3 regions of the Streptomyces sp. NPDC092952 genome follow, and region 1 is predicted to be linked to each of the others. Evidence: predicted binding sites of a transcription regulator. Region 1 holds the regulator's gene; each other region holds the start of a gene.
What was found. The regulator HrcA, encoded in region 1, represses chaperone genes, less so after heat shock. The targets are predictions, from matches to a motif close to TTNGCACTCNGNNNNNCNGAGTGCNAA.
Positions count from the first base shown of each region.

Region 2: a site for HrcA is predicted at 4,697-4,723, ahead of groES (co-chaperone GroES). Genes of this name have one in related genera too.
Region 3: a site for HrcA is predicted at 8,963-8,989, ahead of groL (chaperonin GroEL). Genes of this name have one in related genera too.

Region 1 covers NZ_JBIVPT010000002.1:254,730-265,016, forward strand. Annotated here, with positions in the region: gene ACIQGQ_RS05160 (nitronate monooxygenase) at 1-214, opposite strand, end outside; gene dnaJ (molecular chaperone DnaJ) at 338-1,474, opposite strand; gene hrcA (heat-inducible transcriptional repressor HrcA) at 1,475-2,491, opposite strand; gene ACIQGQ_RS05175 (MBL fold metallo-hydrolase) at 2,703-3,437, shown strand; gene ACIQGQ_RS05180 (DUF3097 domain-containing protein) at 3,470-4,294, shown strand; gene hemW (radical SAM family heme chaperone HemW) at 4,310-5,542, opposite strand; gene ACIQGQ_RS05190 (SpoIIE family protein phosphatase) at 5,615-7,570, opposite strand; gene ACIQGQ_RS05195 (AMP-dependent synthetase/ligase) at 7,825-9,714, opposite strand; gene lepA (translation elongation factor 4) at 10,045-10,287, opposite strand, start outside.
Region 2 covers NZ_JBIVPT010000001.1:537,562-547,848, forward strand. Annotated here, with positions in the region: gene ACIQGQ_RS02355 (carbohydrate ABC transporter permease) at 1-498, shown strand, start outside; gene ACIQGQ_RS02360 (carbohydrate ABC transporter permease) at 495-1,349, shown strand; gene ACIQGQ_RS02365 (hydroxyacid dehydrogenase) at 1,385-2,413, shown strand; gene groL (chaperonin GroEL) at 2,521-4,146, opposite strand; gene groES (co-chaperone GroES) at 4,239-4,547, opposite strand; gene ACIQGQ_RS02380 (DUF6234 family protein) at 4,859-5,341, shown strand; gene ACIQGQ_RS02385 (polysaccharide deacetylase family protein) at 5,363-6,388, opposite strand; gene ACIQGQ_RS02390 (methyltransferase domain-containing protein) at 6,471-7,724, shown strand; gene ACIQGQ_RS02395 (hypothetical protein) at 7,734-8,099, opposite strand; gene ACIQGQ_RS02400 (hypothetical protein) at 8,150-8,815, opposite strand; gene ACIQGQ_RS02405 (RNA polymerase sigma factor) at 8,912-10,171, opposite strand; gene ACIQGQ_RS02410 (YciI family protein) at 10,222-10,287, opposite strand, start outside.
Region 3 covers NZ_JBIVPT010000004.1:397,257-407,543, reverse strand. Annotated here, with positions in the region: gene ACIQGQ_RS12925 (ROK family protein) at 1-779, opposite strand, end outside; gene ACIQGQ_RS12920 (extracellular solute-binding protein) at 1,086-2,306, shown strand; gene ACIQGQ_RS12915 (DUF3263 domain-containing protein) at 2,358-2,618, shown strand; gene otsB (trehalose-phosphatase) at 2,804-3,736, shown strand; gene ACIQGQ_RS12905 (trehalose-6-phosphate synthase) at 3,733-5,166, opposite strand; gene ACIQGQ_RS12900 (glucosyl-3-phosphoglycerate synthase) at 5,211-6,167, opposite strand; SAM riboswitch class I at 6,322-6,448, shown strand; gene thrC (threonine synthase) at 6,466-7,788, shown strand; gene ACIQGQ_RS12890 (ubiquitin-like small modifier protein 1) at 7,819-8,097, shown strand; gene ACIQGQ_RS12885 (cold-shock protein) at 8,570-8,776, shown strand; gene groL (chaperonin GroEL) at 9,151-10,287, shown strand, end outside.

The sequences.
Region 1 (10,287 bases):
GCAGGAAGAGGTTGACGCCGAAGGGCCGGGCGGTCAGCCCGCGCACCTGTTTGATCTCCTGGTACATCCCGTCCGCCGTCTTGTAGCCGGCGGCGAGGAAGCCGAGACCGCCCGCCCCGGAGACGGCCGCGACCAGCGGGGGGCAGGACGCGCCGCCCGCCATCGGGGCCTGCACGATCGGATACCGGCAGAGATCGGTCAATGCGGATGACATGACCGCATCGTGTCACGTCCGGGCCGGGCCGGACCCGCCGGGACGCACCCGCCGCGGCCCCGGTACGCGCGGACGCCGGGCGGCCCTGTGGAAGGGGCCCGCCCGGCGTCCGGATGCCGCGGGTCAGCGGCCGTTGAAGGCGTCCTTCAGCCGGGAGAACAGCCCCTGCTGGCCGGGCTGGAACTGGCCGGTGGGCCGCTCCTCGCCCCGCATCTTCGCCAGGTCCCGCAGCAGCCGCTCCTGCTCCGGGTCCAGCTTCGTCGGGGTCATCACCTCGACGTGCACGATCAGGTCGCCGCGCCCGCCGCCGCGCAGATGCGTGACACCGCGGCCGTGCAGCGGGACGGACTGGCCGGACTGGGTGCCGGGCCGGATGTCGACCTCCTCCAGTCCGTCGAGCGTCTCCAGCGGCACCTTGGTGCCGAGCGCGCCCGCCGTCATCGGGATGGTGACCGTGCAGTGCAGGTCGTCGCCGCGGCGCTGGAACACCGCGTGCGACAGCTCGTGGATCTCCACGTACAGGTCGCCGGCCGGGCCGCCGCCGGGGCCGACCTCGCCCTCGCCCGCGAGCTGGATGCGGGTGCCGTTGTCGACACCGGCGGGGATCTTCACCGTGAGCGTGCGCCGCGAGCGGATGCGGCCGTCACCGGCGCACTCCGGGCACGGCGTCGGCACGACCGTGCCGAAGCCCTGGCACTGCGGGCAGGGCCGCGAGGTCATGACCTGGCCCAGGAAGGACCGGGTGACCTGCGAGACCTCGCCGCGGCCGCGGCACATGTCACAGGTCTGGGCGGAGGTACCGGGCGCGGCACCTTCGCCGCTGCACGTGGTGCAGACGACGGCCGTGTCGACCTGGATGTCCTTGGTCGTTCCGAACGCGGCCTCGGCGAGGTCGATCTCCAGCCGGATCATCGCGTCCTGGCCGCGCCGGGTGCGGGACCGGGGTCCGCGCTGCTGCGACGTGCCGAAGAACGCGTCCATGATGTCGGAGAAGTTGCCGAAGCCGCCCTGCCCGAAGCCGCCCGCGCCACCGCCGCCGGAGGCGGACAGCGGGTCGCCGCCGAGGTCGTAGACCTGCTTCTTCTGCGGGTCCGACAGCACCTCGTAGGCGGCGTTGATCTCCTTGAACCGCTCCTGGGTCTTCGGATCGGGGTTGACATCCGGGTGCAGCTCGCGGGCGAGCCGACGGAATGCCTTCTTGATCTCGTCCTGGGACGCGTCGCGGCGTACGCCGAGTACGGCGTAGTAGTCCGTGGCCACTTACGACTCCGCCAGGATCTGTCCGACGTAACGTGCCACTGCGCGTACCGCTCCCATCGTTCCGGGGTAGTCCATGCGGGTCGGTCCGACCACGCCGAGTTTGGCGACTGCCTCGTCGCCCGAACCGTAGCCGACCGCGACGACGGACGTGGAGTTGAGCCCCTCGTGGGCGTTCTCGTGCCCGATGCGTACGGTCATGCCCGAGTCCTTGGCCTCGCCGAGCAGCTTCAGCAGCACGACCTGCTCCTCCAGAGCCTCCAGCACCGGCCGGATCATCACGGGGAAGTCGTGCCCGAAGCGCGTGAGGTTGGAGGTGCCGCCGATCATCAGCCGCTCCTCCGTCTCCTCGACGAGGGTTTCGAGCAGGGTGGAGAGCACGGTGGAGACGGTGCCCCGGTCCTCGCTCTCGAAGGATTCCGGCAGGTCCTGCACCAGCTGCGGGACGTCCGTGAAACGGCGTCCCACCACCCGGCTGTTGAGCCGGGCCCGCAGGTCGGCGAGAGAGGTCTCGCCGAACGGGGCGGGGCAGTCGATCATGCGCTGTTCGACCCGGCCGGTGTCCGTGATGAGCACGAGCATCAGCCGGGCGGGCGCCAGCGACAGCAGTTCCACGTGCCGCACCGTCGACCGGGTCAGCGAGGGGTACTGCACGATGGCGACCTGCCGGGTCAGCTGCGCGAGCAGCCGCACGGTGCGGCCCACGACGTCGTCGAGGTCGACCGCTCCGTCGAGGAAGTTGTGGATCGCGCGGCGCTCCGGCGACGAGAGGGGCTTGACCCCCGCGAGCCGGTCGACGAAGAGCCGGTAGCCCTTGTCCGTCGGGATGCGTCCGGCGCTGGTGTGGGGCTGGGCGATGAAGCCCTCGTCCTCCAGCACGGCCATGTCGTTGCGGACGGTCGCCGGGGAGACCCCCAGCTTGTGCCGCTCGGTGAGCGCCTTGGAGCCGACGGGCTCCTCCGTACCGACATAGTCCTGGACGATGGCGCGGAGCACTTCGAGTCTGCGTTCACTGAGCATCGCGCACACCTCCAGCTGTCTTTCCTCGGTGGTTCCCGGGCCGTTCCCGTGTCCCTGTCCAGTGTCCCTGTCCAGGAATTCGCCTGGCACTCTGTCACCCCGAGTGCCAGCAATCCCCCGCCAGTGTACGGCGGCCGAGTGGGGGCCTAGCAAGGGCGACCGGCCAGCCCGTCACGAGACCCCTCGGGTGTTTTGCCGATAGCGTCGCGGTATGGACGCTTCTTGGGAAGAGTTCGGGTGGGAACGGATCGGCCACGGAGTGGGCCGACGGCGCCTTCCCGGATGGGATGCGACGGTCGCGCTGGTCGTCGGGGCGGACGGCGCGCTGCTCTTCGACACCGGCTCGACGCTCCGCGAGGGGGCCGAGGTGCGGGCCCAGGCCGAGTCGCTGCTGGGCCGGAGGGTGACACATGTCGCACTCAGCCATCCGCACTTCGACCACGTACTGGGCACCGCCGCGTTCTCCGGCGTCCAGGTGTACGGGGCGGCCGGGCTGGCGGAGTTCCTGCGGAAGGACGGGGCCGCGGAGCTGCGCGCCTCGGCGGTGCGCCACGGGGTCGCGGAGCGCGAGGCGGCGGAGGCGGTCGACGCGCTGGTGGTGCCGGGGCACCCGGTGCGCGGCGAGTGGACGGTCGGCCTGGGCGGCGGGCGCGAGGTGGTGCTGGCCGAACTGGGCCCCGCGCACAGCGGCCACGACCTGGTGGCGGTCGTCCCCGGCTCCCCCGGATCGCCCGCCGTCGTGCTCTGCGGCGACCTGGTGGAGGAGTCCGGCGAGCCCCAGGCCGGCGAGGACGCCCATCCGGGCCGCTGGCCGGGCGCCCTGGACCGGCTGCTGGCGCTGGGCGGCGAGGACGCGGTGTACGTGCCGGGGCACGGGGCGGTGGTGGACGCGGCGTTCGTACGGGAGCAGCGCGGGCGACTGGCCGGACGTTTCGGCGTGTCGTGACCCCCGGGGTCCGGTCGTCCTATCGTCGTGCGATGCGCAGCTACCAGCCGGACCTGACCCCGCCGTGGAAGAGGTCCGCCCCCGTTCCCGAGGTCCCCGCCGAGCCCGATCTGGTGGTGGAGGAGGTGTCCACCGGATTCTGCGGTGCGGTGATCCGGTGCGAGAAGACGGCCCAGGGTCCGACGGTGACCCTGGAGGACCGCTTCGGAAAGCACCGGGTGTTCCCGATGGAGCCGCGCGGCTTCCTGCTGGAGGGCAGGGTGGTCACCCTCGTCCGCCCGGCGGCCGCCGCCCCGGCGCGCCCGGCCCGTACGGCCTCGGGGTCGGTCGCGGTCCCCGGGGCCCGGGCGCGGGTCGCGCGGGCCGGGCGGATCTACGTGGAGGGGCGGCACGACGCGGAGCTGGTGGAGCGGGTCTGGGGCGACGACCTCAGGATCGAGGGCGTGGTCGTGGAGTACCTGGAGGGCGTCGACGACCTGCCGGGCATCGTGCGCGCCTTCTCCCCCGGCCCGGACGCCCGGCTGGGCGTGCTGGTCGACCATCTGGTGCCCGGCTCCAAGGAGTCCCGGATCGCCGAGCGGGCGGCGCAGGCGGACGTGCTGGTGGTGGGGCATCCGTACATCGACGTGTGGGAGGCGGTGAAGCCGTCCTCGGTGGGCATCCCGGCGTGGCCGGCGGTGCCGCGCGGGCAGGACTGGAAGACCGGGGTGTGCCGGGCGCTGGGCTGGCCGGAGAACACCGGCGCGGCCTGGCAGCGCATCCTCTCCTCGGTCCGCTCCTACCGGGACCTGGAGCCGTCGCTGCTGGGCTCGGTGGAGCACCTGATCGACTTCGTCACGGCGCCCGTCGAGCGGTAGCCGGCGTGCGGGGCCTCAGTCGACCAGGTCCCGCACCACCGCGTCCGCCAGGAGCCGCCCGCGCAGGGTGAGCACCGCCCGCCCGTCCTCGTACGGGGCGGGCTCCAGGAGGCCGTCGGCCAGGGCGCGGCGGGCGGCGGCGAGACCGGCCGGGGCCAGCAGCGACAGCGGGCAGCCGTCGGCGAGCCGGAGCTCCAGCAGGATCCGCTCGACGCGCCGGTCCTCGGCGGAGAGGACCTCCCGGCCGGCGCCGGGCGAGCGCCCCTCGGCGAGGGCCTGGGCGTAGGCGCCGGGGTGCTTCACGTTCCACCAGCGGACCCCGCCGACGTGGCTGTGCGCCCCGGGGCCGGCGCCCCACCAGTCGGCGCCGCGCCAGTACAGCTCGTTGTGCAGGCAGCGGCCCTCGGGGGTGCGGGCCCAGTTCGACACCTCGTACCAGGAGTAGCCCGCCGCGGCCATCGCCTCCTCGGCGATCAGGTAGCGGTCGGCGTGGACGTCGTCGTCGGTCATCGGGACCTCGCCGCGCCGGATGCGGCGGGCCAGCTGGGTGCCCTCCTCGACGATCAGGGCGTACGCCGACACATGGTCGGGTCCGGCGCCGATCGCCGCGTCCAGCGAGGCCCGCCAGTCGTCGTCGGACTCGCCGGGGGTGCCGTAGATCAGGTCGAGGTTGATGTGCTCGAAGCCCGCCTGCCGGGCCTCGGCGACGCAGGCCTCGGGGCGCCCCGGGGTGTGCGTGCGGTCGAGGATCTTCAGGACGTGCTGCCGGGCGCTCTGCATCCCGAAGGAGATCCGGTTGAAGCCGCCCTCGCGCAGCTCGGCGAGGTAGGCCGGGCCGACCGATTCGGGGTTGGCCTCGGTGGTGATCTCGGCATCGTCCGCGAGCCCGAACTCCTCGCGGATCGCCGCCAGCATCCGGACCAGGTCGGCGGCGGCGAGCAGGGTCGGGGTGCCGCCGCCGACGAAGACCGTGCGGACCGGGCGCGGGTCGTCGCCGAGGACCTTCCGGGCCTGGCGGACCTCGCCGATCAGATGGGCGGCGTAGTTGTCCCGGGAGGCCAGGGCGCCGCCGGAGCCGCGCAGCTCGGTCGCGGTGTAGGTGTTGAAGTCGCAGTAGCCGCAGCGGGTCGCGCAGTAGGGCACGTGCAGGTAGAAGCCGAGCGGCCGGTCGGCGGCGCCTTCCAGGGCATGGCGGGGCAGCGCCCCGTCGTCGGGCACGGGTTCACCATCGGGCAGTACGGAAGGCATACCGCCCATTGTCGCGCGCCGCCGGGGCGTTCCCGGCCACGCGCGGTCCGCTCCCCTCTCCCCCGCGCGGGATCAGCCGGCCTGGAGGACCAGCAGGGCCAGGTCGTCGTCGGGCGGCCGCTCGGCGAATTCGTGCACCGCCCGCTTGATCCGGTCAGCGATGCCGTCCGCCGACAGTCCGGCACATCCGGCCAGCGCCAGGGCCAGGCCGTCCCCGTCGTCGAACATCCGCGTGCCGGAGCGCCGCTCGGTGACCCCGTCGGTGACGCAGAGCAGGCTGTCGCCGGGCGCCAGCTCGAAGCTCTGGCTCTCGTACGCGACGTCGTCGAAGATCCCGAGCAGCATCTGCGGTTCGGCGGCCGGGCGCACCTCGCCGTCGGGCCGCAGGTGCAGCGGCAGCGGATGGCCGGCACTGGCCAGCGTGCAGCGGGCTCCGCCGCCGGGCAGCGGGACGAGCTCGCCGTACAGCAGGGACAGGAAGCGGGACTGGCCGGTGTCCGCGGTCTGCTGGCCGCCGGCGGCGGCCACCATCAGCGCGGCGGCCTCGGCGGCCTCCATCGCGTCGTCGAGGAGGAGCCGGTTGAGCCGGTCCAGGACCTCGCCGACGCCGAAGCCCTCCCGGGCCAGCAGCCGCAGCCAGGGCCGGGCGAGGCCGGTGACGACGGCGGCCTCGGGGCCGCTGCCCTGGACGTCGCCGAGGACGAAGCACCAGCGGTCGCCGGGGCAGGGGAAGATGTCGTAGAAATCACCGCCGACCACCCCGTCGTCGCTGGGCTCGTACACCAGTGAGCTGGCGACGCCGGGTATGTCGGCGACCTTCCCGGGCAGCAGGGCCCGCTGGAGGATGCGGCTGATGGTGGCCTGCCGGGTGTACTCGCGGGCGGCGCCGACGGCGAGGCCGACCCGGCGCACGAAGTCCTCGATGAGCGCGGTCACCTCGTCGGGGACGCGGGCGAGCCCTTCCCTGCCGAGGAGCACCGCGCCCAGGGTCCGGCCGCCGGAGGTGATCCGGTAGGCGAGGGCGGAGACGGCGGGGCCGTCGCCCTCCTCGTCCTTCCCGGTCTTCTCCGTACCGCCGGGCCAGGGCTCCTCGCCGCCGGGCCAGGGCATGGAGACGGGGCCGGTGCCGACCCGCTCGGGCAGCCGGATCGGGCCCTGCTCCAGCAGGGCGCGGAGCCCGCCGGTCTCGGTCTCGTCCCGGTGCCAGACGCTGGCGAGCCGGGGAACCGCCGAGGGGCCGCCGTTCTCCGGCTCCAGCCAGATCGCGCACCAGTCCGCGAGGCGGGGTACCAGTAATTGCCCGGAGAGCGCGGCAACGATGTCTTCGTCGAGCTGACCGGCCAGCAGGTCCGAGGCCTCGGCGAGGAAGGAGAGCGCGCCCCGGCCGGCCCAGTCCGCGTCGTCGCGCAGCGCGCGCCGGGCGGAGGGGGCGAGGAGTTCGGCCTCGCGCAGCCCGTGCGGGAGGACGGGATCGGCGGGCGCCTGCGGGAAGGGGTTCCAGTCGTCCACCGGGAGCCGGGCCCAGACGGTCTTGAGGCCGGTGCGGTAGGTGATCCCCCAGCGTTCGGCGAGGGTGCCGACGAGCTGGAGGCCCCGGCCGTACTCGGCGGGCTCGTCGGGACCGACGGCGCGGGTGCCCTCCGCCGCGTCGGCCGCGCTTCCGGACTCGGGGCGGTCGCTGCGCACCGCGCGGGCCGGGTGGTGGTCGGAGACCTCCAGCGACAGGGCCGCGGCCTCGTCGTCGTCGGCCTCCTCCAGCCGGACGACCAGCTCCACGGTGGTCCCGGCGTGCACGACCGCGTTGGTCACCAGCTCGCTGACGACGACCTCCGCGTCCTCCGCCAGGCGCCCGCTGAAGCCCACGGCCGCCGGGAGCCCGAGCCCGGCCCACTCCTCCAGCGCGGCCCGGACGAACCGGCGGGCGGCGGAGGGGGCGAGGAGGTTGCCGGGCAGGGACGTGTGGGCGGTCGGCCGCGTGTCCGCGCGGTCTGCGGGATTTCCGGGACGCTGAACGATGTCCCGCTGCAAGGGAATGGACCCCACGGTGCAGCTCCTGACCTGTCTCGCTCTGTCTGTTCTCGTTGCTGTCTGTCGGTTCTCGTCTGCGCGGGCGACACCGACAGCGTGACAGATGGACCATGCCCATAAGCAACGAGTTGCCGAAGTGGGCGGAGAAAATGAGCGGGACGGAACGGGCGCGGCCGCAAGATCCGTACTCGCGACCGCGCCGGTGGGGCGTGGTGGGCCAGGGGGTGCCCGGCGGACCCTGGCCGGGGGACGCCCTACGCCTCGCGGGTTCCCGCGTACATGTCGTCGATCAGGTCCTTGTACGCGCGCTCGACGACCGGCCGCTTCAGCTTGAGGCTGGGGGTCAGCTCGCCGTGCTCGATGTCGAGGTCGCGCGGGAGCAGCCGGAACTTCTTGATGGTCTGCCAGCGCTGGAGGCCCTCGTTGAGCCGCTTCACGTAGCCCTCGACGAGCGCGACGGTCTGCGGGGCGGCCACCACGTCGGCGTACGACTTGCCGCCCAGGCCGTTCTCGGCGGCCCAGCCGAGGAGGGTCGGCTCGTCGAGGGCGATCAGCGCGGTGCAGAAATTGCGGTCGGCGCCGTGCACCAGGATGTTGGAGACGAACGGGCAGACCGCCTTGAACTGCCCCTCGACCTCCGCCGGGGCGATGTACTTGCCGCCGGAGGTCTTGATGAGGTCCTTCTTGCGGTCGGTGATCCGGAGGTAGCCGTCCACGGACAGCTCGCCGATGTCGCCGGTGTGGAACCAGCCGTCCGGCTCCAGGACCTCGGTGGTCTTCTCCGGCTGCCCGTGGTAGCCCTCCATGATCCCGGGGCCGCGCAGCAGGATCTCGCCGTCGTCGGCGATCCGCACCTCGGTGCCGGGGAGCGGCTTGCCGACGGTGCCGGTGCGGTAGGCCTCGCCCGGGTTGACGAAGGAGGCGGCGCTGGACTCGGTGAGTCCGTACCCCTCCAGGATGTGGATCCCGGCGCCGGCGAAGAAGAGGCCGATGTCCGGGGCGAGCGCGGCGGAGCCGGAGACGCAGGCCCGCAGCCGGCCGCCGAAGGCCTCCCGGATCTTGGCGAAGACCAGGGTGTCGGCGACCTTGTGCTTGGCGCCGAGCGCGAAGGGGACGGAGGCGGTGCCGGTGCGCCGGAAGTTGTCCTGCGAGACCTTGGCGTGCTCCCGGGCGACCCCGGCCGCCCACTGGAAGATCTTGTACTTGGCCCCGCCCCCGGCCCGCGCCTTGGCGGCGACGCCGTTGTAGACCTTCTCGAAGATGCGGGGCACGGCCGCCATGTACGTCGGCTGGACGACCGGCAGGTTCTCGATGATCTTGTCGACCCGGCCGTCGACGGCGGTGACGTGGCCGACCTCGATCTGGCCGGAGGTGAGGACCTTGCCGAAGACGTGCGCGAGCGGCAGCCAGAGGTACTGCACGTCCTCGGAGGTGATGAGGCCGGTGGAGACGGTCGCCTTGGCCATGTACGACCAGTTGTCGTGCGGCAGGCGCACGCCCTTGGGTCGGCCGGTGGTGCCCGAGGTGTAGATCAGGGTGGCGAGCTGGTCCGGGGTGATGGCGGCGACCCGCTCCTTGATCGCCTCGGGGTGCTCCGCCAGGTACGCGGTGCCGCGGGCCTCCAGCTCGGCCAGGGTGAGCAGCCAGCCCTCGGGGTCGCCCTCGGCTGCTTCGGCGCCCTCCGGGTCGATGACGACGACATGGGCGAGATCGGGCAGCTCGGCGCGGCGCTCACGGGCCTTGGCGAGCTGGCCGGCGTCCTCGGCGATCAGCACCCGGCTGTCGGAGTCGGAGAGGATGAACGCCGACTCCTCGGCGTTGGTCGACGGGTAGACCGTGGTGGTCGCGGCGCCGGCGCACATCACGCCGAGGTCGGCGAGGATCCACTCCACCCGGGTGGAGGAGGCGAGCGCGACCCGCTCCTCGGGCCGTACGCCCAGGGCGATGAGCCCGGCGGCGATGGCGTAGACCCGCTCGGCGGCCTGCGCCCAGCTCAGCGACTTCCACTCGTCGGGGCCCTGACCGGCGGCCGACGGGACGGGGTAGCGGTACGCCTCCCCGTCCGGGGTGGCCGCCACGCGGTCGATGAAGAGGTTCGCCACGGAGGGCGGTCGGTTCTCGATCAAGGTCAGTGTGTCGCTCACGACGTCCTCCGGGCCTGCGGCAGTGCTTCACGACCGGCTGCTGTTTGCTGCTGACTGCTGTTGCTGCTGCTTGTTCCTGCTTCTTCTTCGTCCTGCTGCGCTCGGTGTCCCGCGTACGGTGTGCTCCGCGTACGGCCGTCCGCCGGTCCGGTGGCTCCCGGTCCCGCTTGTTTAACTGGCGAGTAACTACGAGGCCGTGATCAGGGTAGAGGGCCCGGGTCCGCCGCGTAAGGGGCAAGGGGCCGCCGCTTGATAACGAACGGGCCCCCGCCGCCGCAGGGTGCTGCGGTGCGGGGGCCCGTCCGGACGGCCCGGGGGCTGGGCGCGGGCCTACTTCTTGCCCTTGCCCTCCGCACCGGAGTCGTCCGTGGACAGCACGGCGATGAAGGCCTCCTGCGGGACCTCCACGCTGCCGACCATCTTCATCCGCTTCTTGCCTTCCTTCTGCTTCTCCAGCAGCTTCCGCTTACGGGAGATGTCACCGCCGTAGCACTTGGCGAGAACATCCTTTCGGATGGCGCGGACCGTCTCACGGGCGATGACCCGGGAGCCGATGGCGGCCTGGATCGGCAC
Region 2 (10,287 bases), on a different contig from region 1:
ACCCCGCAGCTCAGCCCGGTGGTGAGCGCCATGGAGTCCGGCGGGATCGGCTTCGACTTCTTCTCCCCCGACGGCGCCCTCCCCTCCATCGTCAACATCGCCCTGTGGGAGTGGCTCGGCTACAACATGGTGATCTTCTACGCCGCGTTGCAGGCCATCGACCGCTCGGTGCTCGAAGCGGCCACCGTCGACGGGGCCGGCGCCTGGCGCACCGCGCTCTCCATCAAGGTCCCGCTGATCCGCTCCTCTTTGGTGATGGTCGCGCTGTTCACGGTCATCGGCTCGCTCCAGCTGTTCACCGAGCCGCTGATCCTCAACAAGGGGACCGGCTCGGCCGTCTCCTCCACCTGGACGCCGAACATGTACGCGTACACCGCGGCCTTCGAGCGCAACGACTACGGCCTCGCCGCGGCCGCCTCCATCCTGCTGGCGCTCACGGCCGCGCTGCTGTCCTTCGTCGTCACCCGCTTCACCGGCCGGAAGGGCAAGAAAGCATGAACTCCCCCGCCTCCCGCGGCCGCTGGATGTCGAAGACCGCCGTCAACGGATTCCTCCTGCTCGCCGTCGTCTACATGCTCTTCCCGCTCGTCTGGCTGGTCACGGCCGCCACCAAGGACACCGGCGGGCTGCTCGCGGGCAACGCGTTCTCCTTCGAGGGCTTCAACCTCGGCGAGAACCTGTCGAACCTGGCCTCCTACGGCGACGGCATCTACTTCCGCTGGTACCTCAACAGCCTCCTGTACGCGGGCGGCGGGGCGCTCGTCTGCTCGCTGATCTGCGTCGCCGCGGGGTACGCCTTCGACAAGTACGAGTTCCGGGGCAAGGAGAAGCTGTTCGGGCTGGTGCTGATGGGGGTGCTGGTGCCCACCACGGCGCTCGCCCTGCCGATGTACCTGCTGGCCTCCAAGACCGGCCTGGTCAACACCTACTGGTCCGTGCTGATACCCGTGCTGGTCAACCCCTTCGGCGTCTATCTCGCCCGGGTCTTCAGCACCGGCTACATACCGAACGAGGCCCTGGAGGCCGCCCGTATCGACGGGGCCGGTGAGCTGCGCGTCTTCTGGTCGATCGGACTGCGCATGGTCATGCCGGGCTTCGTGACGGTCTTCCTCTTCCAGTTCACCGCGATCTGGAACAACTTCTTCCTCCCCCTGGTGATGCTCTCGGACCGCAAGCTCTTCCCGCTGAGCCTCGGCCTGTACTCCTGGAACACCAACACCCACGGCGAGCCGAGCTTCTACCCGCTCGTCGTCACCGGCTCCCTCCTCGCCGTCGTCCCCCTGATCGTCGCCTTCGTCTCGCTCCAGCGGCACTGGAAGGCCGGACTGACCGCCGGCAGCGTCAAGTGACCCCGTCGCGAGCCCCGAGGAGTACGTGTTCCACCATGCCCCACGCCACTGACAACCGGCCGACGGCCCTGCTCGCGATGGGGCCCGGCATCGCCGACCGCCTCCTCACCGACCGGCACCGCACCCGGCTGGCCGCCCTCACCCGCACCGACCCGTACCTCGTCGCCCACGACCTGACCGCGCCGACGCCCGAGGTGGCCGCCGCGCTCGCCGAGGCCGAGGTGCTCCTCACCTGCTGGGGCGCGACCCCGCTCACCCCCGGGGTACTGGCCGCCGCGCCCCGGCTGCGCGCCGTCGTGCACGCCGCCGGATCGGTGAAGCACCACATCACGGACGCCTGCTGGGAACGAGGCATCGCCGTCACCTCGGCGGCCGGGGCCAACGCCCTCCCCGTCGCCGAGTTCACCCTCGCCGCGATCCTCTTCGCCGGAAAACGCGTCCTGCACACCGCGCGCCGCTACCGCGAGCTGCGCACCGGCCACGACTGGCTCGCGGAGCTCGACGGAACCGGGAACTACCGCCGCACCGTCGGCATCGTCGGCGCCTCCCGCATCGGCCGCCGGGTGATCGAGCTGCTGCGCCCCTTCGACCTGGACGTCCTGCTGTACGACCCGTTCGTGGACGGCGCGGAGGCGGCGCGGCTCGGGGTGCGGTCCGTCCCGCTGGACGAGCTGTGCGCGCGCAGCTCCGTCGTCTCGGTGCACGCCCCGCAGCTCCCGGAGACCCGCCATCTGATCGGCGCGGCACAGCTGGCCGCCATGGCGACCGGTACCACCCTGATCAACACCTCCCGGGGTTCGCTGGTCGACGAGGAGGCGCTGCTGGCGGAGCTGACGGCCGGGCGGCTGCGGGCGGTGCTGGATGTGACCGACCCCGAACTGCCCGCCCCGGACTCGCCGTTGTACGAGCTGCCGAACGTGCTGCTGACCCCGCATGTCGCGGGTTCGCTCGGCGACGAGCTGCACCGGATGGCCGATCAGGCGCTGGACGAGCTGGAGCGCTTCACGGCCGGGCTGCCCTTCGCGGACCCGGTGCACTCCGGCAGCCTCGGCCGCTCGGCCTGAGACCGCCGGGGCCGAAGGCCCGGTACGCCGAAAGGCCCCCTGCCCCACCGTCGAAGCGGTGGGGCAGGGGGCCTTCTGCGGCTGTGCGCCTGCCTGGCGGCGGTGCGTCAGTGCGAGTGACCGTGGCCGCCGTGGCCGGCCTCGGCCTCTTCCTCGGCCGGCTTCTCGACGACCAGGGTCTCGGTCGTGAGCAGCAGCGACGCGATGGACGCGGCGTTCTCCAGGGCGGAGCGGGTGACCTTGACCGGGTCGATGACGCCAGCCTTCACCAGGTCGCCGTACTCGCCGGTGGCGGCGTTGAAGCCCTGGCCCTTCTCCAGCTCGGCGACCTTGGAGGTGATGACGTAGCCCTCCAGGCCGGCGTTCTCGGCGATCCAGCGCAGCGGCTCGACCGCGGCGCGGCGCACGACCGCGACACCGGTGGCCTCGTCGCCGGTCTTGCCGAGGTCGCCGTCCAGGACCTTGACGGCGTGGACGATGGCGGAGCCACCACCGGAGACGATGCCCTCCTCGACCGCGGCGCGGGTCGCGGAGATGGCGTCCTCCAGACGGTGCTTCTTCTCCTTGAGCTCCACCTCGGTGGCGGCACCGACGCGGATCACGCAGACGCCGCCGGCCAGCTTCGCGAGGCGCTCCTGGAGCTTCTCGCGGTCCCAGTCGGAGTCCGTGGACTCGATCTCGGCCTTGATCTGGTTGACCCGGCCCTTGACGTCGCCGGGCTCGCCGCCGCCGTCCACGATCGTGGTGTCGTCCTTGGAGACGGTGACGCGGCGGGCGGTGCCCAGCACGTCCAGACCGGCCTGGTCGAGCTTGAGGCCGACCTCCTCGGCGATGACGGTCGCACCGGTGAGGGTGGCGATGTCGCCGAGCATGGCCTTGCGGCGGTCACCGAAGCCGGGGGCCTTCACGGCGACGGCGTTGAAGGTGCCACGGATCTTGTTGACGACGAGGGTCGACAGCGCCTCGCCCTCGACGTCCTCGGCGATGATCAGCAGCGGCTTGGAGCCACCGGCCTGGATGACCTTCTCCAGCAGCGGGAGCAGCTCCTGGATCGAGCCGATCTTGCCCTGGTGGACGAGGATGTACGGGTCGTCGAGGACGGCCTCCATACGCTCCTGGTCGGTCACCATGTACGGGGACAGGTAGCCCTTGTCGAAGGCCATGCCCTCGGTGAAGTCGAGGTCCAGACCGAAGGTGTTGGACTCCTCGACGGTGATGACGCCGTCCTTGCCGACCTTGTCCATCGCGTCCGCGATGAGCTCGCCGACCTGCGGGTCCTGCGCGGAGAGCGCGGCCACGGCGGCGATGTCGGTCTTGTCCTCGATCGGGCGGGCGGTCGCGAGGAGCTCCTCGGACACGGCCTTGACCGCGGCGTCGATGCCCTTCTTCAGGGCGGCCGGGGAGGCACCGGCGGCGACGTTGCGCAGACCCTCGCGGACGAGCGCCTGGGCGAGCACGGTGGCGGTGGTGGTGCCGTCACCCGCGATGTCGTTGGTCTTGGTGGCGACCTCCTTCACCAGCTGGGCACCGAGGTTCTCGTACGGGTCGTCGAGCTCGACCTCGCGCGCGATGGTGACACCGTCGTTGGTGATGGTGGGGGCACCGAACTTCTTGTCGATGACGACGTTGCGGCCCTTGGGGCCGATCGTCACCTTGACCGTGTCGGCAAGCTTGTTGACGCCGCGCTCAAGGGCGCGACGGGCGTCCTCGTCGAACTTCAGGATCTTCGCCATGGGAGCTGAGCTTTCCTCTCGAACGAACCGCGCCCCCGACCCGGCTGGTTATCGCAGGGGGCCAGGGGCGCGGAACAGAAAACGTGGGTGAATTACTTCTCGACGATCGCGAGCACGTCGCGAGCCGAGAGGACGAGGTACTCCTCGCCGCTGTACTTCACCTCGGTGCCGCCGTACTTGCTGTAGAGCACGACGTCGCCGGTCTTGACGTCGAGCGGAAGGCGCTCGCCGTTCTCGAAGCGGCCCGGACCCACGGCCAGGACGACGCCCTCCTGGGGCTTCTCCTTGGCGGTGTCCGGAATGACCAGGCCGGAGGCCGTGGTCTGCTCGGCGTCGAGCGGCTGGACCACAATGCGGTCCTCGAGCGGCTTGATCGCAACCTTGGAGCTGGCGGTCGACACGATCCAGTCTCCCCCTTCGGAGATCTCACGGGGTAACAGTCTTGGGTGGCGACCAGGTCGATCCGTCGTCGCGGGTGCCGGACCTGCCAGTCGCGCAGTGGTTTGGCACTCTCCAGTGGTGAGTGCCAGCACCGAGACTATGACCGCGATTAGCACTCGGTCAAGCGGAGTGCCAATTCGAGCGGTCGTGGCGTCGCCTTCGAGCCGCCGGGGGCTTCGAGCCGCCGGGGGCGGCATGGTCCGGACAACGGTCCGGACACCATGGGGGCAACGTACGGACGGACCGGAGCGTTCCGTACGACCGTGGGGGCATGACCCGATCCCTTCCCCCGCCGGACGGTCGGCGCCGGGCGGCCGCGGTGAACGGCTGCCTCGACGCGCTGCTCGGGCTGTTGCTGCTGCTCCTGGAGGGGGTGATCGGCGCGGTCGTCGCCCTCCAGCTGGCCCTCTCGCACGGCGGTCCCGGCGCCCCGGGGCCGGAGAAGGGGGCGCCGCCGGGGCCGGCGGGTCCGCCACCGACGGACTGGGGCCCGGTCCTCGCCCTCGGCGGCTTCGCCGCGGTGGCCCTGCTGTTCGCCCTCGTCCTGATGCGCGGCGGCCGGCCGTGGGCGGGCGGTGCGCAGCTGGTGGCCGGGATGGTGCTGTGCGTGGCGGCGGTGCTGACCGGTGTCGGGGAGCACGGCCGCGCGCACCCGCCCGCCCCCGCGCCCTCGCACGTGGAGGATCCGGGGCACTCCGGCCATCAGTGCCGCAGCGGCGGGGACAACCGGGAGTGCCTGGACTCCGGCGGCTGAGAGCCCGTCGGAGCCGGGCCGTCAGACGTAGTCCTCCAGCCGGGCCACCGCGTACCCCCGCTCGGTGACGGTTCTCAGGACCGCCCGGACCAGGTCGGCCATGCTGCCGCCCCAGGCCGCCCGGCCGCGGAAGTGGGTGAGGATGATGTCGCCCGGTCGCAGCTCCTGGTCGTCCTCGCGCCACTCCATGCGGTCCGGGAACGCCTCGGCGTTCCACAGCGGCACGGCCCTGATCCCGCAGGACCGCGCGATGCGCAGGGTGTCGGCGTTGTAGTTGCCGTACGGCGGACGGAAGAGGCGGGGCCGCTTCCCGTACCGCTCCGCCATGAGGTCCTGCTGGCCGCAGATCTCGCGCCGCTGCTCGTCGTGGGAGAGGCCGGGGAGGTAGGGGTGGTGGAGCGTGTGGTTGCCGAGAACGGTGCCCAGGCGCTGGGCCTCGCCGAAGTAGCCGTAGTTGTCCTTCACCTCGTCGTCGCTGAGGAACGCGCTGTACGGGATGTCCAGCTCGTCCATCATCTGGAGCAGCTCGGGGTCCTTCTCCGCTCCGTCGTCGATGGTCAGGAAGACGACCCGGTCCGTGGTCGGGACGGTGGTGAAGACCGGCGGCAGCGTGTCGTCGCCGCCGGTCACCTCGAAGCCCTCGCGGGTGGTGACGCGCGGCTTCACCAGGGGCGGCAGCGGGGCGATCAGCGGCGGCCGGTCGAGCCCCCACTTCTTCGCGATCCTCGCCCGGACGGCCGGGGCGAGCCGCGCGTTCCCGTAGCGCTCGCCGGGCAGGCGGGCCAGGCCGCGGCGGAGTCCGGGGACGCCCGGGAGCCCGGCCGCAGGGTTCGGGCCCGCCGCCGGGCCCGGGTTCCCGGCGAGGGGCCCGCTTCCCCGCCCGGTCTCGCCGGACCCGGAGGCGCAGCCCGAGCCGACCGCCGCGACCAGGAGTGCGGCCAGTACGGCGCCGGCGGGGTGGCGCGGGCGCCCGCGCCGTCGGCCCGGGGAGCCGGACGATCTGGGTGGCTTTGCGGTGCTTTTTTCGTTTTGTCGTACAAGTTGCATGGCGCCGCATCCTGCCAGCCGGCGACCGGCCTCCCGGCCCGACACCGCGGCCCGGACCGCCGGTCTACCCGGCTGGCTCACAATGGGACGGGTGAACGCTCTCGCCCCGAACGACCCGTCCGGCACCGACCCGTCCGACGCCCCCGACCCCCTCGCCGGCTTCCGGGCCCTGCGCACCCCCGAGGGCGCCGCGCTCCTGGCCGGGCTGCGGGACCACGACCCCGCCCAGGAGCTCGCCACCGCCACCCGGCTGCGCCGCACCCACCCCGCCGCCCTGGTGTCGGCCGCGCTCGGACAGGCCCGGCTCCGGCAGCGGGCGGTGGCCAAGTTCGGCGCCGAGGACGCGTACCGGATGTACTTCACGCCGAACGGCGTCGAGCAGGCGACCCGCACCTCGGTGGCCGCCCACCGCGCCGGGCGGTTCGCGGCGGGCGGGGTGCGCCGCGTCGCCGACCTCTGCTGCGGCATCGGCGGCGACGCCATCGCGCTGGCCCGCGCGGGCATCTCCGTACTCGCCGTGGACCGCGACCCGCTGACCGCCGAGGTGGCCCGCGCCAACGCCGCCGCACTGGGGCTGGACGGTCTGATCGAGGTGCGGTGCGCCGATGTCGCCGCCGTCGACACCTCGTCCTGCGACGCGGTCTTCGTGGACCCGGCGCGGCGCGGCGGGCGGGGCCGGATCTTCGACCCCGAGGCGTACTCGCCGCCGCTGTCCTGGGCGGTCGGCACCGCCCTCGCGGCCCCCCGCGCCGCCCTGAAGATCGCCCCCGGCATCCCGCACGAGGCGATCCCCGAGCAGGCCGAGGCCGAGTGGATCTCGGACGGCGGCGACGTGAAGGAGGCGGTCCTCTGGTTCGGCGAGGGGTTCACGGCCGGCGCGTACCGCGCCACGCTGCTCCCGGCGGCCGCCACCCTGTGGTCCGGGGCCCCGCTGCCCGCCCCGCCCGTCGGCCCGGTCGGCCGCTACCTGTACGAGCCGGACGGCGCCGTGATCCGCGCCCATCTGGTCGCCGACCTGGTCGCGCGGTGCGAGGGCCGGCTGATCGACGAGACCATCGCGTACATCACCGCCGACCGGCCGTACGCCTCCCCGTACACGACCGGGTACGAGATCACCGACCGGCTGCCGTTCAACATGAAGAAGCTGAAGGCGCTGCTGCGGGAGCGGAAGGTGGGCGTGCTGACCGTCAAGAAGCGCGGTTCGGCGGTCGAACCGGAGGAGCTGCGGCGCCGGATGAAGCTCCAGGGGCCGAACTCCGCGACCGTCTTCCTGACCCGGGTGGCCGGGGCGCCGACGATGCTCGTCGGCCACCCGCTGGCCGGCCCCACCGGCTGAGCGGGGCGGTCAGGCGAGGTCGGTCAGGTCGTCCGCGTAGACCTGTGAGAGCGGCTGCGGGCCCACGTACTGCTGGCAGTTGCACTGGCCGGACTCGAAGCGGACCGGCTTCTTGTTCTCGTCCCAGGCGGTCGGCACCTCGACCCGCTCGTGGCAGCGGCCCTGCTTGTCGTGCTTGGCGAGATGGTGCGTGCAGCCGCAGACCGGCTCCGGCGGCTTGCTCGCCGCCTCGACGGCCAGCCGCTCCTGGCGGGCCGTGTCCAGCAGTTCGAGCTTGCGCTCGTGCCGGTTGCGCAACGCCGTACGGACGTTGTCGACGACCCATCCGAAGCCGCCCATCCAGAAGACGATGAGCACCCACCAGTACCACTGCATGTCGTTCTCCCCCTGTCGGACATCCGTGCCCCGCCAGGATAGGTCCAGGGTCAGCGGTGGGCACCGTCCCGGGCCGGGAGGCGTGGCGCCGGGGCGGGCGCCCCGGCCAGGACCCGCAGTACCCAGCGCCGGTGGGCGAACGCCTTGACGAGACCGATCAGTCCGACGAGCCAGGCGATCATCCCCAGCCCCATGGCGAGGGCGACCAGGCTCCAGCCGTACCCGTCCGGCGCGGCGTTCGCCGGGACGGCGAAGCAGGTGCCGAGGCCGACCGCGCAGAGCACGAAGGAGAGCACCAGCCAGACGCTGGACGCGCCCGGCATCCGCAGCGCCGCGTCCCGCGCCGGATCGCGGTCCAGGGCGCCCCAGGCGTGCAGCAGCGCGCGGACCCGGCGGTCGCGGCGCACCCCGACGGCGACGAGCAGGACGGCGGGGACCAGGCAGCCGATGCCCAGCATCAGCATGGTCAGGCCGGCCACGGCGCCGATCGGGTCGTAGGACTCCTCGAAGGCGACCAGTGCCGAGCCCACCAGCAGCCAGCCGAACGCGCCGAGCACCCCCCACAGCCAGAGCACCACCAGCCGCCCCGGGCCGACATGGGCCCGCACCAGCCCGCCGAGGACCGCCGCCCGGTCAGTGAGCAGCGCCTCCTGGTCGGGCCAGGAGCGGAGCTCAACGGGCGGCGGCGGGGGCGGCAGTTGGGCGCGGGAAGACATGGGCATGACCTTACGGTCCGGCGGCCGGGGCGGTGCGCGGGCCCTCGGCATCCGGCGGCGCCCACGGCGCGCGGCACCCCGGCCGGGGGCCGGGACTCACCGGATCCCGCGGGCCGGATGCTCCGCGCGGTCCAGGAGCATGGCCCGCTCCCGGGCGTTGCGGGTCAGCCCGGCCGCCCGTACGAACTCGGCGCGCGCCTCCCCGGTGCGCCCGGTCCGGGCCAGCAGATCGCCGCGCACGCTGGGCAGCAGGTGGTAGCCGTCCAGCGCCGGATCGGCGGCGAGGGCGTCGACCAGGGCGAGCGCGGCCTCGGGGCCGCGGGCCATGGAGACGGCCACGGCCCGGTTCAGGGCGACGACCGGGGAGGGGGCGATCGCGGCGAGCCGGTCGTAGAGGGCGGTGATGGTGTCCCAGTCGGTGTCCTGGTACGTCGCCGCCCGCGCGTGGCAGGCGGCGATCGCGGCCTGCACGGTGTACGGGCCGAGTCCGGCGCCCTCGCCGGTCGCCGCGACGGCCCGTTCCAGGGCGGCGACCCCGCGCCGGATCAGCAGCCGGTCCCAGCGGGCCCGGTCCTGGTCGGCGAGCAGCACCGCCGCGCCGTCCGGGCCGGTGCGGGCCGCGGTGCGGGACGCCTGGAGCTCCAGCAGCGCGGCCAGCCCGTGGACCTCGGGCTCGTGCTCCATCAGCCCGGCGAGCACCCGGGCCAGCCGGAGCGCGTCCTCGCAGAGCGCCGGGCGGACCAGGTCGTCGCCGGCCGTCGCCGCGTAGCCCTCGTTGAAGACCAGGTAGATCACTTCGAGGACGGAGCCGAGGCGGGCGGCCCGGTCGGGCCCGTACGGCACCTCGAAGGCGACGCCCTCGCGGCCCAGGGTCCGCTTGGCCCGGACGATGCGCTGGGCGACGGTCGGTTCGGGGGCCAGGAAGGCGCGGGCGATCTCCTCGGTGGTGAGGCCGCCGAGGAGCCGCAGGGTGAGGGCGATCCGGGCCTCGGTGGAGAGCACCGGATGGCAGGCGGTGAAGATCAGCCGGAGCAGGTCGTCGTCGATGGCGTCCGGCTCGGCGGGCTCGGGCGGCTCCACGTCCGCGAGCGACCGGCCCACCTCGGCGAGCTTGCGCGCGTAGGCCTCCCGGCGGCGTACGAGGTCGATCGCGCGGTTCCGGGCGGTGGTGGTGAGCCAGGCGCCCGGCCGCTCCGGGACGCCCGACTCGGGCCACTGCTCCAACGCGGCGACCAGGGCGTCCTGGGCGAGCTCCTCGGCGATGCCGAGGTCGCGCACGATACGGGTGACGGCCGCGACGATCCGCGGGGACTCGATCCGGAAGACCGCCTCGACCGCCTGGGTTGTCGCTGTCACGGTGCCCCATCCCAGCAGCCGGGCCGGGACGGGGCAAGCCGGACGGGCCGTCAGGCGCCCATGGTGGCCTCGTCGATCTGCCGGACCTCGGAGGTCACCGTCCAGTTCTCCGGGTG
Region 3 (10,287 bases), on a different contig from region 1:
TCCCCGGCCTCGGCGAGACCGCCACCGATGATGAGCGTGCGCGGGTCGAGCAGGGTCAGCGCGGTGACCAGCCCGGCGGCGAGCGCGTCCACCGCGTTCCGCCAGACCTCCACCGCCGCCGGGTCGCCGGACTCGACGGCCTTCGCGCAGTCCGCCGCGTCCGCCTCGGGGTCGCCGGAGACGGCGGCCCAGGCGCGGCTCACGGCGGCGGCCGAGGCCAGGGTCTCCAGGCAGCCGCGCTGGCCGCAGCCGCAGTCGGGGCCGTCCGGGCGGACCACGATGTGCCCGATCTCGCCCGCGTATCCGTGTGCGCCCGCCTCGATCGTCCCGGCGATGCCGATGGCCCCGGCGATGCCGGTGCCGAGCGGGACGAAGAGGAAGCGGTCGGCACCCCTGCCCGCGCCGATCCGGCCCTCGGCCAGCCCTCCGGTGCGTACGTCGTGGCCGAGCGCCACGGGTACGCCGCCGAGCCGCTCGCCGAGCAGGCCGCGCAGGGGGACGTCGCGCCAGCCCAGGTTGGCGGCGTAGACCGCGATCCCGTTCGCGGCGTCGACGATGCCGGGAACGGCCACCCCGGCCGCCACGGCGCCCTCGCCGAACTGCTCCTCGCCGTACGCCCGAAGGTCGGCGGCGAAGCCGAGAATCGACTCCACGACCGCGTCGGCGCCGCGCTCGCGGCCGGTCGCCCGTCGCGCTTCGTGCAGCAGCGCGCCGTCGGCCCCGACCAGTGCGGCCTTCATTCCGGTGCCGCCCACATCGAGGGCGATGACGTGTTTCACGGGAAACAGTTTCGCCCGAGGATCGAAAAAGGTCTAGTCCACTAACCCGTTTTGTTGCGGATGCATACAAAATCACGGTCAAGGTGGGCGCCCGCTTCCGGCGGCAGCACCTGGTGACGTACCGGTCGCGTTGCGAAAGCGAGACCGCCGAAGGTGTAGACCTTCATGATCGACTGGTGCAGGATCGCTCCTCATCCAAGGACCCCGGCACCGGCACGGCCGGTGCCGACAACGCGATGGACGAGGACGGTCGGGGCTGTGCAACTGCGCTACCGGGTACTGACGGCGGTCGTCACCGCACTGGGCATGACGGCGGCGCTGGCCGGCTGCGGGGGCGGTGACGGGGACTCGGGCGACGTCACCCTCAAACTCGTCGCGGCCGACTACGGAACCGGCCCGGCCAACAGCTCCCAGAAGTACTGGGACAAGGTCGTCGCGGGCTTCGAGTCCTCCCACCCCGGCATCAAGGTCGACGTCAGCATCCGCTCCTGGGACGACATCGACCGCGAGGTCGCCGAGATGGTGAAGAAGGGGCAGGCCCCCGACATCGCCCAGGTCGCCTCCTACGCCGACTACGCCGCGGCCGACAAGCTCTACCGGGCCGACCAGATGCTGTCCATACGTACCCAGGCCAACTTCCTGCCGCCCCTCGCCGACGCGGGCAGCGTCAACCGCACCCAGTACGGACTGCCGTTCGTCGCCAGCACCCGGCTGCTCTTCTACAACAAGAAGCTCTTCGCCCAGGCGGGCCTCGCCGCCCCCCGGACCTGGGCCGACATCCGCGCCGACGCGGCGGCGCTCAAGCAGCGCGGCGTGGCGTACCCCTTCGCCCTGCCGCTCGGCCAGGAGGAGGCCCAGGCCGAGACCATGATGTGGCTGCTCGGCGGGGACGGCGGCTACACCGACGACAGCGGCTCGTACGACATCGACTCCACCGAGAACGCGGCGACGTTCGGATGGCTGAAGACCAACCTCGTCGACCCCGGGCTCGTCGGCCCGCAGGCCCCCGGGAAACTCGACCGGCGCAAGGCGTTCGCCGCCTTCACCGAGGGCCGGGTCGGCATGCTGAACGGGCACCCGACGCTGATGCAGGAGGCCGCGCGCAAGGGCGTGTCGGTCGGCATGGTGCCGATGCCCGGACGGGACGGCCCCGGGCGGAGCTCGCTGGGCGTGGCCGACTGGATCATGGGCTTCAAGCAGAACGGCCACCGCGTGCAGCTGGGCAAGTTCTTCGACTACCTGTTCACCGACAAGAACGTCATCGCCTTCGCCGACGAGTACGACATGCTCCCGGTCACCGACAGCGCCTCGGCGGCCATGGAGGCCGACCCGAAGTACGCGTCGCTGCGGAAGTTCCTGGCCGCGCTGCCGGACTCGCAGTTCTACCCGTACGGCAAGACCTCCTGGGCCCGGACCAGCGCCTCGCTCAAGGAGAACATGGGCCGGGCCGTCGAGCCGGGCGGCAGCCCGGAGAGGACACTGGGCCTGGTCGCCCGCGACGCGGCCGCGGCGGAGCGCGGGAAGTAGCGGGGACCGGCACGGGTGGCGGCCCGCCGGGCGGGGGATAGGTTGGCTGATATGACCACCTCCGACCCCGGGCCCGACACCCCCGAAGACGCCCTGTCCGAGCGCGACCGCGCCGTGCTGGCCGTCGAACGGCAGTCGTGGTCCGGCCCCGGGGCGAAGGAGCGGGCGATCCGCGAGCAGCTCGGCATCTCGCCCACCCGCTACTACCAGCTGCTCAACGCCCTCCTCGACGACCACCGCGCCCTGGCGGAGGACCCGGTCACCGTCAACCGCCTGCGCCGGATACGCGACGCCCGCCGCGCCCGCCGCTGACGACCGGGCACGGTCTTCGCGGAGAGGGAACGCGGCGGGTCCGCCGGGGAACGCGCCCGGCCCGGGAACGGACCGGGCAACGCGCCCCGGCCCCGGACCGGACCCCGCCGGGTGCCGGATCCCGCCCGGGACCGTCCTTGGCCGACGGCCGCCCCCGCCCCGTTCCCCGGCTATAGGCTCGCCCCATGGGCAGCAACCCGGAAGCACCCACCCCCGCATCCGCACCCACCCCCGCCCCGGACGGGACGCCCGCCGGGCTCCCGGTCCCGACCACCGGGGCCGGCCGAGAGGCCCTCGCCGCGATCCTCGCCCGCCCCGACCGTGCCGTGATCGCGCTCGACTTCGACGGCACCCTCGCCGACATCGTCCCGGACCCGGAGCAGGCCCGCGCCCACCCCGGCGCCGTACCGGCCCTCGCCGCGCTCGCCCCGAAGGTGGCCTCCGTCGCCGTGATCACCGGCCGCCCGGCCGGCGTCGCGGTGCGGCACGGTGGCTTCGCCGGGGTCCCCGGCCTCGACCACCTCGTCGTCCTCGGCCACTACGGCGCCGAGCGCTGGGACGCCGTCACCGGCACCGTCCACGCCCCCGCCCCGCACCCCGGCATCGCCGCCGTCCGCGCCGAACTCCCCGGCGTCCTGGACCGCTCCGGCTCCTGGCACGGCACCTGGACCGAGGAGAAGGGCCGGGCCATCGCCGTCCACACCCGCCGTGCCACCGACCCGCAGAGCGCGTTCGAAGCCCTGCGCGGACCCCTGGGCGAGCTGGCCGCCCGGCACGGGCTGGTCGTCGAGCCCGGCCGCCTGGTCCTGGAACTGCGCCCGCCCGGCGTGGACAAGGGCGTGGCCCTCACCGCGTACCTACGGGAGACCGGCGCCCGGTCCGTGCTCTTCGCGGGCGACGACCTCGGCGACCTCGCCGCCTACGCCGCGGTGGAGAAGCTCCGCGCCGACGGCCCCGACGCCGTCCCCGGACTCCTGATCTGCAGCGGCAGCGCGGAGGTCACCGAACTGTCCGACCGCGCCGACCTGCGCCTCGACGGCCCCGAAGGCGTCGTCGCCTTCCTCGCCCGACTGGCCGAAACCATCGGAACGACCGGCAACCTCCAAGACACGCCCTAATCCCGCCGCAGCGCGTCCAACTGGTCGAGGAACCACTGCTGCGGCGGCAGCGCGACCGCCGCAGCGGCGAGGCGCTCGGTGCGCGCCGCCCGCTCGTCCTCGGCCATCGTCAGCGCCTCGTGCAGCGCCGCCGCCGTCGCCGACACGTCGTACGGATTCACCACGACCGCATCGTCGCCCAGCTCCTCGTAGGCCCCCGCCTCCCGGGACAGCACCAGCGCGCAGCCGTGGTCGGAGACGACCGGGATCTCCTTGGCCACCAGGTTCATGCCGTCGCGGATCGGGTTCACGAGCGCCACGTCCGCCAGCCGGTACGCGGCCAGCGAGCGGGCGAAGTCGTCCTCGACGTGCAGCACCACCGGCGTCCAGCCGGCCGTGCCGAACTTCATGTTGATGTCGTCGGCGACCCGTCGTACCTCGGCCGTGTAGTCCTGGTACACCAGCAGGTCCTGCCGGGAGGGGTAGGCGAAGGCGATGTGGACGACGCGTTCGCGCCACTGGGGCCGCTCGGCCAGGAGTTCCCGGTACGCGAGCAGGCCGCGCACGATGTTCTTGGACAGCTCGGTCCGGTCCACCCGCACGATCGTCCTCCGGTCCGGGCCGATCTGCTCGCGCAACGCGGCCATCCGCTCGTCCACGTCCGCCTCGTGGGCCCGGCGGCGCAGGAAGTCCCCGTCCGCGCCGAGCCCGTGGACCCCGATCCGGGTCTCCCCGGTGCCGCCCAGGATCCGGTTGCAGCAGTCGGTGAACGCGTCCGCCCAGCGCCGGGTCAGGAACGCCGCCCGGTCCGCGCCCAGGATGCCGCGCAGCAGCTGCTCGGCGATGTCGTCGGGGAGCAGCCGGAAGTAGTCGACCGGCGCCCACGGCGTGTGCGAGAAGTGGCCGATGCGCAGATCGGGGCGGAGCGCGCGGAGCATGCCCGGCACCAGCGCCAGGTGGTAGTCCTGCACCAGCACGTCGGCGCCCTGCCCGGCCTCCTCGGCGAGTGCCTCGGCGAAGGCCCGGTTGTACCGCTCGAACGACGCCCACTGGTGCCGGAACTCCCGGTCGAAGACCGGTTCCGTCGGGGTCTGGTACAGCAGGTGGTGGACGAACCAGAGCACCGAGTTCGCGATGCCGTTGTACGCGTCGGCGTACGTGACCGCGTCGATGTCGAGCATCCGCACACCCGGCTCGCCGACCCCGCGCCGGACCGCCTCCCGGTCCCCGTCGCCCAGCGCCGCGCACACCCACAGCTTGTCGTCGACGGCGCTCAGCCCGGAGACCAGCCCGCCGCCGCCCCGTCTCGCGGCGAGCGAGCCGTCGTGCTCCCGGGTGTACGAGACCGGGCCGCGGTTGGACGCGACGAGCACCCGGGCACCGCCCGGAGGACCGCCGGCCGGGGCGTCGTCGGGCCGGGCGGTGGGGCGGGAATCGCGCGCGGAGACCATGTTGCGGAATCTAGCCCGATCGCGAACCGCCCAAACGTGCGAAATCAGGCCGCGCGGCGGGCCAGATACTCCTCGATCTCGCACATCGGAGGCCGCTCCTCGGTGTCCACCGCATGGGTGCGGGGCACGAAGCCGTTCGCCCCGCGCTCGAACTGGGTGAGCGCCGGACGCACCAGGTGCCCGCGGGAGAGCCGGAGCTGGGCCGTGCGGTAGATGGCCGCGGCCATCCGGCCGAGCGCCTGACCGTCCTGGTGCCGGTGCTTGCGCACCCCCACGTCGACCTGGGCCAGCGCGTCCAGCCCCACCGTGTGCAGCGCGTCGACCAGCAGCCCGAGCTCCACCCCGTAGCCGACCGGGAACGGCAGTCGTTCGAGCAGCGAGCGGCGCACGGCGTACTCGCCCCCCAACGGCTGTACGAAACCGGCCAGCCGGGGCCAGTGCAGATTGAGCAGCGGGCGCGCCACCAGCTCGGTCACCCGGCCGCCCTGCCCCGCGGTGTCACCGAGCGGGCGGTCGTACATCGCCTTGACGAACTGCACGTCCGGATCGGTCAGCAACGGGCCGACGATGCCGGAGACGAAGTCCGCCGAGAAGTCCTTCAGGTCGGCGTCGACGAAGCACACGATGTCCCCGCCGGTCACCAGGAGCGACCGCCACAGCACCTCGCCCTTGCCGGGCACGGCCGGTATCCGGGGGAGTATCGCGTCGCGGTGCACCACCCGTGCGCCGGCCTCCCGGGCCACCCGGGCGGTGGCGTCCGTGGAACCGGAATCGATCACCACCAGCTCGTCGACCAGCCGGACCTTCTCCATCAGCTCGCGCCGGATCGTCGCGACGATCTCGCCGACCGTCGCCTCCTCGTTCAGCGCGGGCAGCACGACGCTGACGCTCCCGCGCCCCGCCTCCCCGGCCGCGGCCCGGGCGGCCAGGAGGTGGTCCAGCGGGCGGTCGGCGGCCGACCAGGAGCGCCTGGTCAGCCAATGCTCGACCTCTTCCAGCACGGTCGGTACTCCCTGTTGTGTGATCCATCTCGCGGGTCGGACGACTATCTCAACAGCCCGCGGCTTCGGTTACAGTCTTGAACAACGCGGACGACCATCGCATGCCGGGGTCCGTCCGCCGACAAATGCCCGGATCGAAGATCCGGTGCCACAGCGCTCATCCAGAGGGACTGAGGGAACGGCCCGTTGAAGTCCCGGCAACCCCCTCACCGACCGTGCGGTCCGGTGAGGAAGGTGCCAATTCCGTCTCGTGGCGAAACGCGCCGCGGGGAAGATGAGGAGAAAGGGCCTCGCCATCATGGCTGCGCAGACCGCTGCAGTAAGCACCGACGCTTCCGTCGACACCACCGAATCCGCCGCGTCCGTCGATCTCGGACCCGCTTCCGGCCTTTCCTGTCGCGAGTGCGGCGAGCGTTTCGAGCTCGGCCCCATTTTCGCCTGTGCCTCCTGTTTCGGCCCGCTCGAAGTCGCGTACGAACTGCCGACCGGTTCCCCCGAGGAGCTGAGGAAGCGCATCGAGGCCGGACCGGCGAACATCTGGCGCTACGCCCCGCTGCTGCCGGTCCCCGCCGACGTCGCCGAGAAGCCCAACCTGAACCCCGGCTGGACCAAGCTCGTCCAGGCCGACAACCTCGCCCGTGAGCTGGGCGTCGAGCCCGGCAAGCTGTTCGTCAAGGACGACTCCGGCAACCCCACGCACTCCTTCAAGGACCGCGTCGTAGCCCAGGCCATCGAGGCCGCCCGCGCCTTCGGCTTCACCACCCTGTCCTGCTCCTCCACCGGCAACCTCGCCGGTGCGGTGGGCGCCGCCGCCGCCCGCGCCGGCTTCCGCTCCTGCGTCTTCATCCCGCACGACCTGGAGCAGGGCAAGGTCGTCATGGCCGCGGTGTACGGCGGCGAGCTGGTCGGCATCGAGGGCACGTACGACGACGTCAACCGCTTCTGCTCCGAGCTGATCGGCGACCCGCTCGGCGAGGGCTGGGGCTTCGTCAACGTCAACCTGCGCCCGTACTACGGCGAGGGCTCCAAGACCCTGGCGTACGAGATCTGCGAGCAGCTCGGCTGGCGGCTCCCGGACCAGCTGGTCATCCCGATCGCCTCCGGCTCCCAGTTCACCAAGATCGACAAGGGGCTCCAGGAGCTGATCAAGCTCGGCCTGGTCGAGGACAAGCCGTACAAGCTCTTCGGCGCCCAGGCCGAGGGGTGCTCGCCGGTCTCGGTGGCGTACAAGGGCGGTCACGACGTCGTCCGGCCGCAGAAGCCGAACACGATCGCCAAGTCGCTCGCGATCGGCAACCCGGCCGACGGCCCGTACGTCCTGGACATCGCCCGCCGCACCGGCGGTGCGGTCGAGGACGTGAACGACGAGCAGGTCGTCGACGCGATCAAGCTGCTGGCCCGCACCGAGGGGATCTTCGCGGAGACGGCGGGCGGGGTGACGGTCGGCGTGACGAAGAAGCTCATCGAGGCCGGTCTGATCGATCCCTCGCTGACCACCGTCGTCCTCAACACGGGCGACGGCCTCAAGACCCTCGACGCGGTGGCCGAGACCTCACAGGCGACCGCGACGATCCGTCCCAGCCTGGAGGCGTTCCGCGCCGCCGGCCTCGCCACCAGCTGATCAACCGAGCCTCCAGGAAGGACACCACCCATGAGCGTCAAGGTCCGTATCCCCACCATCCTCCGCACCTACACCGGCGGCCAGGCCGAGGTTCCGGCCGAGGGCTCGACCCTCTCCCAGGTCATCGAGTCCCTGGAGCAGAACCACCCGGGCATCGCCGCCCGCGTCCTGGACGACCAGGGCAAGCTGCGCCGCTTCGTGAACGTGTACGTCAACGACGACGACGTCCGCTTCGAGGACGGCCTGAACACCGCGACGCCGGACGGTGCCGGCATTTCGATCATCCCGGCCGTGGCCGGCGGCTGCTGACACTCCGGTGCCCTGATGTCCTGACGCCCTGACACCGCGATGCCGTGCCGATCGGCCGCCGCTGTCGCCCGCGTTGTCGAATTGCCCTCTCCGGATTCAAACGGAGGGGGCAATTCTGCATGGTTGAGCGCGGTAGAGTAGGGGAAGTCCCCCCAGCTGCTCGCGCCAACCGCGTATGAGAATGCGCCCGGCCACGACAAGATGCAGCCAAAGTGCGTGTTCCGCTTGCGGCATAAGTCACTTTTGCCCGGCCCGAGTTGCCCGGGAATCCTCCGAATCACGCATATCCGGGTGTTCGACGCTGCCCAGAATTCTCGTCCGATTGACCTGTTGCAGAGGGCAGTTGGACAGATACATTCAGCCGCGGTCGACGCGTTCCGGCGCACACGCCCTCTACCTGTCGGAGGGGGAGTTCTGACCCGGGTCCGCGAAGTGCGGTCCTGCGCAAGGGCCAGTAATAGGGGAGTTAGGCATGGCTCAGGGCACCGTCAAGTGGTTCAACGCGGAGAAGGGGTACGGCTTCATCGCGGTCGACGGTGGTGCGGATGTTTTCGTCCACTACAGCGCGATCCAGATGGACGGATACCGCACCCTTGAAGAGGGTCAGCGAGTCGAGTTCGAGATCTCGCAGGGCCAGAAGGGGCCGCAGGCAGACATGGTCAAGCTCGCCGTCGGCTGAGTTCGAGCGGTCGGCCAACGACGCCACTCACGCACTGAGGGCCCGTACCCATGAGGTACGGGCCCTCAGTGCGCCCCGGACGCGCCCGGCGCGCGGACCCCGTCCCGCGCCCCGCCCGGCCCCCCGGCGCGCCCCGCGCACCGTCTGCTACGCGCCCGGCGCACTGTCCACATCCCGAGGGGGACGCTTGCACTCTCGGGGGTCGAGTGCTAATCATTGGCGTTAGCACTCTCCAGGTGAGAGTGACAGAACTTGGACCGGGCCGGTGAGGCCCGCAGCCCGGTGGGGCAAGGAACCACCGGGTACGCAGGCCGTCCGTCGCGGGCGCCATCCGGTCCGGAGAAATCCACCCCTGTCCGGGAGGACCACTTCACATGGCCAAGATCATCGCGTTCGACGAGGAGGCCCGGCGCGGTCTCGAGCGCGGCATGAACCAGCTCGCCGACGCCGTCAAGGTCACCCTTGGCCCCAAGGGTCGCAACGTCGTCCTTGAGAAGAAGTGGGGCGCCCCCACGATCACCAACGATGGTGTTTCCATCGCCAAGGAGATCGAGCTGGAGGACCCGTACGAGAAGATCGGTGCGGAGCTGGTCAAGGAGGTCGCCAAGAAGACGGACGACGTCGCCGGCGACGGTACGACCACCGCCACCGTTCTCGCCCAGGCGCTCGTCCGCGAGGGTCTGCGCAACGTCGCCGCGGGTGCCAACCCGATGGCGCTCAAGCGGGGCATCGAGAAGGCCGTCGAGGCCGTCTCCGCCGCCCTCCTGGAGCAGGCCAAGGACGTGGAGACCAAGGAGCAGATCGCTTCGACGGCCTCCATCTCCGCCGCCGACACCCAGATCGGCGAGCTCATTGCCGAGGCCATGGACAAGGTCGGCAAGGAAGGCGTCATCACCGTCGAGGAGTCCCAGACCTTCGGTCTGGAGCTGGAGCTCACCGAGGGTATGCGCTTCGACAAGGGCTACATCTCGGCGTACTTCGCCACCGACATGGAGCGTATGGAGGCGTCGCTCGACGACCCGTACATCCTGATCGTCAACTCGAAGATCAGCAACGTGAAGGACCTCCTTCCGCTGCTGGAGAAGGTCATGCAGTCCGGCAAGCCGCTGCTGATCATCGCCGAGGACGTCGAGGGCGAGGCCCTGTCGACCCTGGTCGTCAACAAGATCCGCGGCACCTTCAAGTCCGTCGCCGTCAAGGCCCCGGGCTTCGGCGACCGCCGCAAGGCCATGCTCGGCGACATCGCCATCCTCACCGGTGGCCAGGTCATCTCCGAGGAGGTCGGCCTCAAGCTGGAGAATGCCGGTCTCGACCTGCTCGGCCGCGCCCGCAAGGTCGTCATCACCAAGGACGAGACGACGATCGTCGACGGTGCCGGTGACAGCGACCAGGTCCAGGGTCGCGTCAACCAGATCCGCGCCGAGATCGAGAACTCCGACTCGGACTACGACCGCGAGAAGCTCCAGGAGCGCCTCGCGAAGCTGGCCGGCGGCGTGGCCGTCATCAAGGCC